Linked DNA regions of Teredinibacter purpureus. The protein of the gene in region 1 interacts with the protein of each later gene in a pairwise test. Links are inferred from orthologs where the notes say so. Each region holds a gene or a part of one and is shown on either strand. Other genes may lie near its edges.

Region 1 (6,897 bases):
AGGTGGTGCGCAAAAACCCGCCTTAAATGGGCTGCCCACCATAATTAGACTCAGGTTTTTTTGGCGGGTCGGCCACAACATTGGCTGGAATATGGTCAATTCGGCCGCCGCTCGCCAGAAACGCTTCAACTTCACTTTCTAAGTGCTTCCGCTCCGCATCCTTATCTAGCAACGATTCAGCAACTGTAAGGGCCGCTAGCGCCCCACCATCAGATTCAATAGCATCTTCATTTTCCACGTGCAAATTCCTCTCGTACATATTCTTATAGTTTAGTTACCACTTTCACAAACTCGGATAATTTATAGTTCAGAGTTTAGAATCTGTCAGCGGGGGGCATTCAATTTCTTTAGTTTTTTTTGTTCTAGCGTTAATAGAAAAACACAATATTGGTTATTTTATTAACGCGATAAACATAAGACACGGGAAAAAACGTGCGAACATTCGGGAGAGAGGCCAGAAAACAAACGCCTAAAACGGCGTAAAAACGAGGAGATGAATCGAGGGAATACAACGAAAAACGCCATGCGAAATAGCATGGCGTACAAGAAACTATGGCAACTTAAACCGCATCAGGGCCGGTTTCACCGGTACGAATACGGATAACTTCTTCGCAAGGCATTATAAATATTTTGCCATCGCCAATTTTGCCCGTTTGCGCAGCCTTAGTAATGGCCTCCACTGCCTGATCGATTAAATCATCACCCAAGACAAGCTCCACTTTTACCTTCGGAAGAAAATCAATAACGTATTCCGCACCGCGATAGAGTTCAGTATGACCTTTTTGGCGACCAAAGCCCTTCACTTCAGTCACCGTCATACCCTGAACACCGATTTCCGACAATGCATTACGCACGTCGTCGAGTTTAAAAGGCTTAATAACAGCAGTAATCAGTTTCATAGGAAGATCCTTAAATACACCCAAATCCAGGTTTTATTGTAGTTGATGGCTCGGCTACCCGGTCCGAACACCGCTTAAAATCGTCTAGGAGGGCAATTTACACCGATCGAAACCGAAAGACAAACCACTCGCACCGATTCGGGGCAAAGAATCCATCGCGTTAATCCCCCTCAAACCACACAGCACTCCACACGCGTGTGGCTAACTTGCACAACTCCCACGCATAAAAAAACCGGAGGCTGTCACCCCCGGTTTTTAATAGGCCTAACGCCTATGATTAACGCTGTGTAAGGATTTACTTACCGCCTGAAATAAACTCAGGATAAGCCTCCATACCACATTCAGAGATATCCACACCGTCAAACTCTTCTTCTTCACTAACACGGATACCCATAACCGCTTTGATCACTAACCACACAACCAAACTTGTCACAAACACCCATGTGAAGATAGTAAGCGCACCGGTCAACTGGCCCAAGAAAGAAGCAGCGCCGTCTTCGCCACCATTGGTAACAGGTACCAATAGAAGGCCTAAGAAACCCACAACACCGTGAACCGAGATAGCACCAACGGGGTCATCAATTTTTAGTTTATCCAATGTAATAATGGCAAATACAACCAACACACCACCAAGGCCACCGAATAAAGTTGCTTGCAACGCTGTAGGCGTTGAAGGCTCAGCAGTAATCGCAACAAGACCCGCCAAAGCACCGTTAAGCGCCATGGTCAAATCTGCTTTACCGAACAAGATACGCGCAACAATTAGCGCAGCAACTAATCCACCAGCCGCTGCCGCATTAGTGTTCATAAACACAATGGCAACAGCATTGGCACTTTCTACGCTAGCAGTAGCCAATACAGAGCCACCGTTGAAGCCGAACCAACCCATCCACAGAATGAACATACCCAAAGTCGCCAGAGGCAGGTTTGAACCAGGAATAGCGTTAACTTCTCCATTCGGGCCAAACTTTCCTTTACGCGCGCCTAACACCAGCACACCAGCCAGGGCTGCTGCAGCACCAGACATGTGCACAATACCGGAGCCTGCAAAATCGCTCCATTTAACAAAGCTCATGCCAGCACACTTGCCTTCGTCAATGCCGCCCAGCGAGTACATACCAAATACACCACACTCACCCATAGAACCCGCAACACCATTACCCCATGTCCACGCACCTTCCATTGGGTAAATAAACGCTGTCATAACAACCGCAAAAGCCAAGAAAGCCCAAAGTTTCATACGTTCGGCAACAGCACCCGAGACAATAGACATGGCCGTTGCAACAAATACAACCTGGAAGAAAAAGTCGGCAGATGGAGCATACGTCCAATCATCGGCAACACCGTCTCCAGTAATACCGGATAAGAACGTATCGCCACCATACATAATCGCGTAACCACAAACAAAATACATAATGCACGCAATGGCATACAGGGCTACGTTTTTAGTTAAAATTTCAGTTGTGTTTTTAGCGCGGACAAGGCCAGACTCAAGCATTGCAAAGCCAGCAGCCATCCACATTACAAGTGCGCCACAGACCAAGAAATAAAAGGTATCTAGGGCGTACTGCAGTTCAAATATTGATTGTTCCATAGGAGTTCTCCGAACAATTGGGATTCTATTTATCAGTAAAACAAAAGGTTAAAGCGCTTCTTCACCAGATTCGCCAGTGCGGATACGCACAACTTGCTCCAATACGGATACAAAGATTTTTCCATCACCGATTTTGCCGCTATGGGCCGCTTTACTGATCGCTTCTACAACCGAATCTAATTGGTCGTCTGCAACCGCAACTTCTAATTTGGTTTTAGGTAGAAAATCCACAACGTATTCTGCACCACGGTACAATTCTGTATGGCCTTTTTGACGGCCGAAACCTTTTACTTCAGTAACCGTAATACCTTGTACACCAATTTCCGATAACGCTTCACGCACTGCGTCGAGCTTAAAAGGCTTGATGATGGCAGTTATTAGTTTCATTGGACTGCTCCTATAAAGGGTTATGCAGCACGTGCTGCTTTATTAAATAAAAAAGCCGCTTCACCTAAAGGTAAAAGCGGCTTTTTGTAGTACTTACTCGATAGGAAGGCTGTAGCTCACTACAACATTCAAATCATCATCGTAAGCGCCTTCAACATCGTCAACAACTTGGCTGAAAATGAAGCTCAAGTTATCGTTATAAGCGTAAGACAAGTCAACGTGAGTCATATCATCATCATGCGCACCGGCATTCAGGCTAAACGCGCCAAAAGTAACACCCGCATTCACGTAATAATACTCTTCTAAATCTTGCAAACCGTGGTAGTAGCTAAGGCTAACAGGGCCGTAACCGATAGAAAGAACCGCTTCCATCAAGTCACCAATGTTAGATTCACTCTCGATTGGAACAACAACAGCCATATCGCCGTCGACACCCACGTAACGAGTTGAAGCCGTTGGGTACTGATACGACCAAACACTTAGATCAATATTCACTTCGCTTACTTCAGCACCAAAGCCTGCATACAAGTCATACTCAGTGCCGCCAGAACCGTCACCAGAGCTTACCCAAGTACCGGCATAGAAACCTTCGTTGCTATAGCTTAAATCGCCCGATACCGCAGGGTTACCATAGCCAGCACCTAAGTCGATACCACGCCACAAATATGAGCTCGCAACACCAACAGAAGCGGATACTTCAGCATTCGCTACAGGAGCCATTGCAGAAATCGCTAAAGATGCTGCAACAGCACCGGCCAATAATTTCTTAGAAGTTTTCATGTGTTTCCTCCAAATGTCTTTTAAATAATTATGTTAGCTTGGTCGATACCAAAACGAGCTAGCTTGCCTTGTTTTAGCACTAACCGCGCCAACTTTATAAATGTCTTTATTTTCAAATAGTTAGAACTTAAGCAACTCAATTCATATGTGTTTGAAAACGACAAAAGCACCATATTCGTGCGGCGATCAATGTAGTGCACCGTCGAGACGCACACAAATGATGCACGTGTTTTTTATTTGTTTTGTGACTTAACGCACCTAGATAACACGTCGCCATACGCCTTATTCAAGCTCAGCTCTGTGTCGTCAAAAACGGAAGACTGAGCCGAGAACGACAGGAAGGCCTACGGCCACCATTATCGCGGCCCATAAAAAAACCCTCGGGCTAACGCTCGAGGGTTTTGCTGGCCGTTAAAAAACGCTTTTAGCCTTTACGATAAAAGCGCATTAACTACTGACAAGTAGGTGTAGCCGCACTATTCGCGCCGTTAACACCTTGCATTCCTATAGTGGCGGTTTGACCAGGTTGCAGGCTGCTATTCCAGCCTACACCGGTTGCCGTATAAGGGTTGCTGCCCGAAACCGATCCATTCCAACTGCTGGAGATAGACGAGCCATCAGTGTATTCCCACGTCGCAGACCAATCACTAATAATCGCTTCACCGGTATTCGTGTAGCGAAGCTCCGCCGTAAAGCCTGAACCCCAATCATTGGTCACAACATATTCACACGATTGACCGCCCGTATCGGGATCGTCTCCGAGCACTTCGATAGTGATATAAGCTTCTCGACCTACTCGGCGGTCACAGGTCGTGTCAAAAATATACACGGCATAGGTCATTACCTCATACGTACCCGGCTGCTCAAACGTATGGCTAAAGTTTGTTGGGCCTGCAGTAACGAGCCTTTCGCCATCGACATACCAATCCACTTCATTCCAATCAAAGTCATCGGACAATTCAAAATCAACGGTTAACGGCGCATCACCACTGGTACTGCTAGCGAAAATGTCATAGTCCGGCACAGGCGGAGGACTAGCGATGGGCAACGGATAATTGTCGATCGTAATTTCGCGTGTTATAGAATCCGTAGCGCCTTCGGTGTCTGTAACCGTTAAGGCTACGTCGATGGTTTCATCAATATGCGAAGAGCCATTGAACGTTAACGTTTCACCGCTAAAGCTATCTCCCAAAATAGACCAGTCAAACGTAATATCGTCGCCATCAGGATCGCTACTGATACTCGCATCGAACTCTTTAGTGAAGCTGACGCAACGGCTGTCACTAGCCGTAAAGTCGGCTACCGGCGGTCGATTAGTCTCGGATTCATCCGTAAGCTCCATCGAAACTTGTTTCGTTTCGAGGTGGCCACCAGTATTCGGAATATCAATCCCTCTATCCACAATGTAGAGAGTCACGTACTGCCAACCAGGAGACTCGTAAGTATGGGAGGCAATGGGCGTGGTATTAGTTGTTTTTACGCCATTCGTGCTTTGATCCCATGCGAAGGTGTAGAGAAGTTCGTCACCGTCTGAATCGTAGCTGCCCGAACCGTCGCAGGTCACCGTGAGGCTACCCGGTACATTTGTACACTCCAAGCTCACCACCGGCGCCACGCCATTGCCCACAATATCGAGCACACCTGTTGCCGTTGTGGTTACACCTTCCTGGAGTTCTTCGATTGTAAGTGTTACATCAACGGTTTTAGATTCTTCAAATGTATGAACGGCGATTGAATTCTCCGAGCGTCGGTTAACAGCATCATCACCCTCGCCAAAAGTCCATCTATGCTCCCGAATTGGGGCGTAGGTGGGCATTATGCAAGGCTCAGCCGTGGGGCTTGGCGTAGGGGTTGGTTCCCCAGAAGCAGAAGGCGTCGATGACGACGAAGACGCACTTGAAGACGCTCCATAGCACCCCGGTGAACCCGTTGGTATGGGCGTTAGCTCAAAACCAGGGTCGTATTCATCTACGTCACACCTCACCCGCACACTTGAAAATTCAAACCCTAAAGTTTCAGAGTTACTTGAGTGGTATTCATTCTCGCAACTAAATTCCAATATTGGGTCAAAAGGCTCAGACCCTTCAATGGTAAAAGTTTTCGTTAAATGACGACTGTTATTGCCATCTAAAACGTACAACGAAATAGCGTATTCACCAGCACCCGAAAAACGGTGCGTCGCAACCGTAAGGCCAGAACTGTAATCGTAAGTGCCGTCCCATGCCCAGTAATGCGCAGTGGCGTCACCATCGGGGTCGTAAGAGGCAGAACCGTCGCAGGTGATTTCATAATTATTGCTGTCGACCGTACAATCAAAATCCACCACCGGTGGTTGAGTCATACCCGTTACTGCTTGCTCAACCGAAGCCTCCACAGAAGCGGTTCCATCACTAACGGTCACGCCAATAGTATAAGTGTCAGATTCTACATAATCGATGATACCCGTTGAGGAACTACCGGCAGACGCGAGTGTTCGACCATCACCCAAATCAAAAATGTATTCCAAGGTATCGCCGTCGGCATCGGTGGCTACTGCATCACAGACATAACTGAACTCGTAAACAGCCCAACCTAAATCAAAGAAATCGCCCACTAACTGATGTTCATCACACGAAAAACTACTGATTTCGGGCGGCTGATTTAAAGGTGTAACGCCACCACACGCACCACTAAAAGTCGGCGCACTAAAGCTACCAGAAAAACTTAATTGCATGCCAATAGTAGCGGATTGCCCAGTAGCCAAATTTTGATTCCATTGCGGCCCACTAAACGTATAAGGATTAGACCCACTAACCGATCCATTCCAAACATTCTGGATCGCAACATTGCTACTAAACTCCGCAACAATGTTAGACGCAGTCGTGGTGCTACTGCCCGCATTAACCACCACAAGTTCAGCAGTCGCTCCACCAGACCATTGATTCGTAAGATTTAACGAACAATCCAAGTTCGCTAATGCTGTTTTACTCAGCATTAGTAACAGCATTGATAGCCCAACAACCAACGTTGGATGTAATATTTTTTTATTCATAAACGGCCTCATTCCTGAGTAATTATAATTAAACAAACGCCCGCAAACCCTATAACATTGAAGCTTGTATTATTGGCATAAAGAATTAAAAATCTTATTTCGTTCGAAAAACTTTCGTCGTAACATTTCCAGTAACACATTCAGAAAAACCGATTAGAAAAAGAAACACCACTAAAAAGCACTAAAAAGGCTGATGGAAATTATTA
Region 2 (5,416 bases), 680 kb from region 1 along the record:
GGATGAAGAAAAAATCGCCTTTTTGGCTGAAGTTCACCAAGCCGGTATATTTGAAGTAAGCGGTGTTGATGGCGTGCATCTTCAGCATTTGATGACGGCAGCTTGCCCGCAAATCCTTTTTCCGTATGCACGGGAAGCCATTGATAACCTTGCAAATCGCGGCGGCTTCCCTCCGTTGAATTTGCCTCCTATCAATTTTGATATGTTGTTTGCGCAAGCCGCAGCCAAGGCTAAGGCTGAAACTGAGTCAGCTAGTGGCCAAGCGTAAATTGGTTGAGTAATGACACAGCGTAAAAAAGGGGCCAGTTGGCCCCTTTTTTGTGGGCGCTATTGTAGCGATCGAGGCTGTTTTCTGTGCAATCATGAATTTCACGACCATACTAAAACGGAATCCGTTGCATATTATCGAATGGAATTTGGAACGCCTTAATGTCGCTAGAAAACAAAAACCTCCATTCTGAGCGCCCGGGCTTACTTGATACGGGCTCAGGTGACGTAAGAAGACAGTTGAAATTTGCGCAAATTTTTGCGCTTATTTTTGGTGTGTTGTTATTGCTTCGTGCGATTGAATGGTTGATTTTACCCCGTATTGCTAGCCTTTCCTTCCTCTTGCTCCTCACTACTATCAGTATATTGTTATTGCGCCAGCACCATATTAAATGGGCTATCCATAGCTTTTTAGCCGGCTATTTGGTTGCTGTTGTGGTGGGGGTGGCGACGTCTGGCGGTTTGCAAAATGTAGTGATTGGTTGGCTGCTTTTGATTCCTGGATTAAGTGCTTTGCTTGGGGGGAAGCGAATTTTCGTCATTTGGACGCTTACGGCATTTACGGTGTTAGTCGGTTTGCTGGTGTTGAATATCTTGGGTTTCGCGAATGAAGTGCTAACCCCTGAACCTCTTCGCCGGGTTCAAAATTATACGCATGTGATGGGTCAGTTTGCGATGCTCTCATTTACGCTACATGCGTTCTCCCGTCAATTTGAATACTATGAAACCGAAATTGCACACCACATCGAGATAATTGAGCGAGAAGTGGATACCCGCCAGCGAGCGGAAAGTGTTGCCAATAATTCCAATCAGGCCAAAACACGTTTTTTGGCCAATATTAGTCACCAGTTGCGCACCCCGTTGAATAGTATTATTGGCTTTTCTCGGCGACTATTACACCGTGAAATTGGATTGGGCGATCGCGATAAAAATGCGTTGGATAGCATCTACCGCAATGGTAAAACGTTGTTGAAAATTGTGAATGGTTTAATTGAATTGGCACAGTTAGACAGTAAAGATCTTAACTTTAATTGGCAGCCTTGCGAGCTTTCTGATGCCGTCCGAGTTGAGTTGAGTAGCTGTGTCGGCGAGTTGGAAGCATTTGATGAGCGTGAATTTATTCTGGTATCTGCAGAGCCTTTTCAGATGATTGGCGATCCTATAAAAATATCGCAAATATTTCACAATATATTGGATTATTTTATTCGACATACTCGTGCCAGTAAGGTTTTGCTAAAGTGCGGTTGCAGTGTCGACAATGATGCTTGGGGCTCAGTTATTTTCCATGTGTTTGATTCCGATGTTAAAGCCGAGTCCATTGGTAGTATGTTGGAGTCCGAGGGCTCTGTTAACTTGCCGGGCGAAGTGGATGGCACCTTAGGTGGCGTTAGCTTGGCTATAGCGGCACGCTTGATCCAGCTTCATCAAGGCGCGATTAACGTAGTGGCGCTTTCTGGCCAAGAAATGGAGGTTCACGTGCTGCTACCTTCTGTATCGGATTATTATCCGTCGCTTTAACGTGTTGTCGTTCATTTTGGGTTCAGTGGCTAAACGTTAGCCTAGTGTCATCGTTTTCACGCCGAGGGCGCTGTCGTATGAAAATTTACTGCGTATTTATAGCGTTTACTATTGTGCTTGTATTTGCCGCAAGCGCTAAAGCGGAATTGCTTGAGAAGGAAAACGCAGCAGCCTGTCATTGCGCAGAAAAAACCCTAACGGGCATCCTGTAAAAGGGAGCCCGCTTTTAAGTGGCATTACGGCGTATAGGCCTAATGGCTTACTCTTCATCACTTCCGGACATGCCGAGCTCTTTGAGTTTGCGTGTTAAGGTGTTACGTCCCCAGCCTAACAGATTAGCGGCATCACGCTTTCGGCCCGCCGTGTGTTTTAACGCGGTTTCAATAAGCGCTTTTTCAAAGGTAGGCACTGCTTCAGAAAGAATGTCTTTTTGTCCGCAAGCCAATGCTTGATCAGCCCAATGACGCAAGGCTTTATCCCAATCACCACTCGGTGTTTCGGCCCGTTTTACTTCCATTAATTCGGGTGGAAGATCCTGTATATGAACCTCGCGGCCCGACGCCATTACGGTAATCCAGCGACAGGTATTTTCGAGCTGTCGAACATTGCCTGGCCAGCTTAAAGTAGCGAGATAGGCTTCTGTTTCAGAGGTAAGAATTTTAGGCTCTACATCGAGCTCGATTGCTGCTCGGCGTAAAAAATGTTGGGCGAGTTTTGGTAAGTCTTCGCGGCGGTTGGCCATTTTGGGTAGATGAATTCGAATAACGTTCAGGCGATGAAATAAGTCTTCGCGGAATCGATTCTCTTCAACCAGTGTTTCTAGGTTTTGATGAGTGGCGGCGATAATACGCACATCGACTTTAATGGCCGTGTGGCCACCGACACGGTAAAACTCACCATCGGCTAATACACGCAATAATCGCGTTTGAGTTTCCGCTGGCATATCGCCGATTTCATCTAAAAATAAAGTACCGCCGTCGGCTTGCTGAAAGCGACCTTGGCGTTGTGCTCCGGCACCGGTAAAGGCGCCTTTTTCGTGACCAAATAATTCGGATTCAATTAAGTCGCGCGGAATAGCAGCCATGTTTAGGGCAATAAACTGACCTTCTTTACGAGGGCTGTGGCGATGTAACGCTCTAGCCACAAGTTCTTTACCCGTACCAGACTCACCGTTAATGAGTACGGTGATATTGGACTGGGAGAGCCGGCCAATTGCACGAAACACTTCCTGCATAGCCGGTGCTTCGCCGATAATTTCGGTATCGAGCTCAGGTTCAAGCGCTTGGGTTTCTTGTTGCTGTTCAATCGCGTGGGCCAGCGCGCGCTGGGTTACGGCTACCGCTTCGTCAACGTCGAAAGGTTTAGGCAAGTATTCGAACGCCCCACCTTGGTATGCCGAGACTGCACTTTCTAAATCTGAGTGAGCGGTCATTATAATGATGGGGAGAGCGGGGTGTTCTTTGTGCAGGTTGGAGAGCAACGTTAAGCCGTCTGTGCCCGGCATACGCACGTCACTAATGATGGCGTCAGGCTTTGTGTTTTGAATTTGGCTGAGAGCTTTATCCCCGTTTTCAAAGCTCTGTGTGGCAATACCGGATTGTTGCAGGGCTTTTTCAAGTACCCAGCGAATGGAGCGGTCATCGTCAATTATCCAAACCAAATTTGGTTTATGCATGGTTATTATCCAGGGGTAAGTAGATGGTGAATTCTGTTTGGTTTTTGTCGCTGTTACACTCCACCAAGCCGTTATGTTGGCTGACTAAGTTTTGTGCGATAGCAAGGCCAAGCCCAGTGCCTTCGGCTCTGCCTGTAATCATGGGGAAAAAGATGTCTTCAATGAGTTCTGGCGCTATACCTAAGCCATTATCGATAATTGAAATTTTGGCAACAAGCGGGTGGTATTCTCGCCCAATGGTATAACGGCGTTGAATGCGTGTCGCAAAGGTAATTTTGGCGTGTTCTGTTAGTTTATCTTTGTTTTCGGTGAGTGATTGCATTGCATTGCGCGCAATATTCAGCACCGTTTGAATCATTTGGGAGCGGTCAGCAAATATTTCTGGAATGCTTGGGTCGTAATCTCGCTTGAGTGTTATGCGTCCACCGACTTCGGCTCTAATCATTGACATGACATGCTCAAGCACCTCATGAATATTGAGGGATTCTTTTTGACTGGATGTGTGTGGGCCCAGCATGCGATCTACAAGGTCTCTTAGCCGGTCCGTTTCTTCAATAATAATCCGTGTGTACTCTTCTAAGCCGGCGTCAACAAGCTCCCGAGAAAGTAGCTGAGCTGCTCCTCGAATACCGCCGAGGGGGTTTTTGATTTCGTGTGCCATGCTGCGCACTAAATTACGCGATGTTTCTTGTGATGAGAGCATTGCTTCTTCGCGACTAATGCGTAGTAGTCTATCCAGTGGTTGCACCTCTATGACCACATCGCCAAACTCAGCGCTTGGCGTTACAGAGTAATCTACAGTGAGGGTTTGCTGATTGTGCAGCTTCCAGTTCGCTTTTCGCTTGGTGAAGTTGCGGTTTTCTTTAAGTGCTTGAGCGAGTGATTGCGGTGTGCCATCGGCTGCGGAGAAAAGGGAGTGAATGGGGTTGCCGTGCACTTTGCCTGAGCTTACGCTTAGCGTCATTTCGGCAGAGGCGTTCATATATTCAATACACAGGTCTTGATCCAACACTATTACGGCTGTCATCAAGCTGTCGAGAATTTGCTGCTGTTTATCCTGAGTCACATTAATTATCCAAAATGCTACGTCTGATGACGGACGTTTTTAATAGCTCAATGCAATAACCAAACCAGAATCGTTGTAAACCGTTTTCTCTAAGATTCTTAGCGGTGGTTTAGAGCACGCACCGTTACTATAGAAAGAGCGTTTCCCTCTGATTGGCGTGTAATTGTGGTGTTTCAGAGATGTTCATCAGCGAGTGTTTTCTAGGAACGCTGTATTGTGATGAAGCAGGCGGAGCACCAGTATGGGTGTGCTTGAGGGGGCACCCCAAAAAAAACGACCTTGCTTGGAGCAGGCCCGTTCTGTTTGCGGGTTATTATGCACTAATATTGTGCGGTGCGCTGGATTAGCGTGGGGGAAGCTTGGGTTTTATGGGCGGGCGAATAATATAGGCAGTATTGGTTGGGGTGCTTTCAATAACGCTGTTGCTATCGTCAACAATAGCTGCTGACAAGGCGCGCCGTCCTTGTAGGCTACGTGTGAGTTCAATGTTGACGCTATTGGATTTTGTGGCAGCGCCATGCACTTTGCCGTCAATGCTAACTTGAAAAAAGTGGTTCTCTTGTAGTTTGCGGTTGGTTAACAAGATAACGGTCAGCGATTTTTCTGCTGGGCCGAATCGGCTATCGCTTTTTGGGGACATCATGCGCAGATTGTAGTGCGTTGCGGTTTCTGGTGTAGGTTCAGGAGCGAGAGAGGGTTGTGCAGAAGGTGTGGGTTTAGCACGGGTCGCAGGTGTTGTATTTAAGGGCTTTAGTTCCAGCGCTTGTGCGGAAGATGTTGGAGGCTCGTCGGAATAGGTAACATTGCCATACTGGTCAACATGTTTATAAATTTGATCGGCCCAGCTTTTTATGGCGTGCGTCAGCGCAAAAGGTAAAAGCAAGTGTATG

The links.
Region 2: the proteins of glnK (region 1) and glnL interact in binary tests that used the Escherichia coli proteins (3 or more experiments, as listed by UniProt). The link is inferred for Teredinibacter purpureus from one-to-one orthologs.

Annotation. Positions count from the first base shown.
Region 1 is NZ_CP060092.1:1,151,304-1,158,200, reverse strand. What follows is about bases 1,212-4,080. They hold glnK (P-II family nitrogen regulator), read right to left. Parts: upstream 2,881-4,080; coding sequence 2,542-2,880; downstream 1,212-2,541. Other genes in these bases: H5647_RS05135 (TorF family putative porin), read right to left, coding at 2,974-3,660; H5647_RS05145 (ammonium transporter), read right to left, coding at 1,212-2,493. Also shown: H5647_RS05155 (hypothetical protein), read right to left, coding at 23-238; H5647_RS05150 (P-II family nitrogen regulator), read right to left, coding at 561-899; more of H5647_RS05145, read right to left, coding at 1,195-1,211; H5647_RS05130 (cellulose binding domain-containing protein), read right to left, coding at 4,112-6,691. UniProt on the Escherichia coli protein: Involved in the regulation of nitrogen metabolism. Regulates the activity of its targets by protein-protein interaction in response to the nitrogen status of the cell.
Region 2 is NZ_CP060092.1:475,420-480,835, reverse strand. The notes cover bases 2,490-5,416. They hold glnL (nitrogen regulation protein NR(II)), read right to left. Parts: upstream 4,527-5,416; coding sequence 3,453-4,526; downstream 2,490-3,452. Other genes in these bases: H5647_RS01860 (DUF4124 domain-containing protein), read right to left, coding at 4,870-5,416; glnG (nitrogen regulation protein NR(I)), read right to left, coding at 2,490-3,460. Also shown: protein-export chaperone SecB, read left to right, coding at 1-268; H5647_RS01875 (sensor histidine kinase), read left to right, coding at 430-1,785; H5647_RS22285 (hypothetical protein), read left to right, coding at 1,863-1,997; more of glnG, read right to left, coding at 2,045-2,489.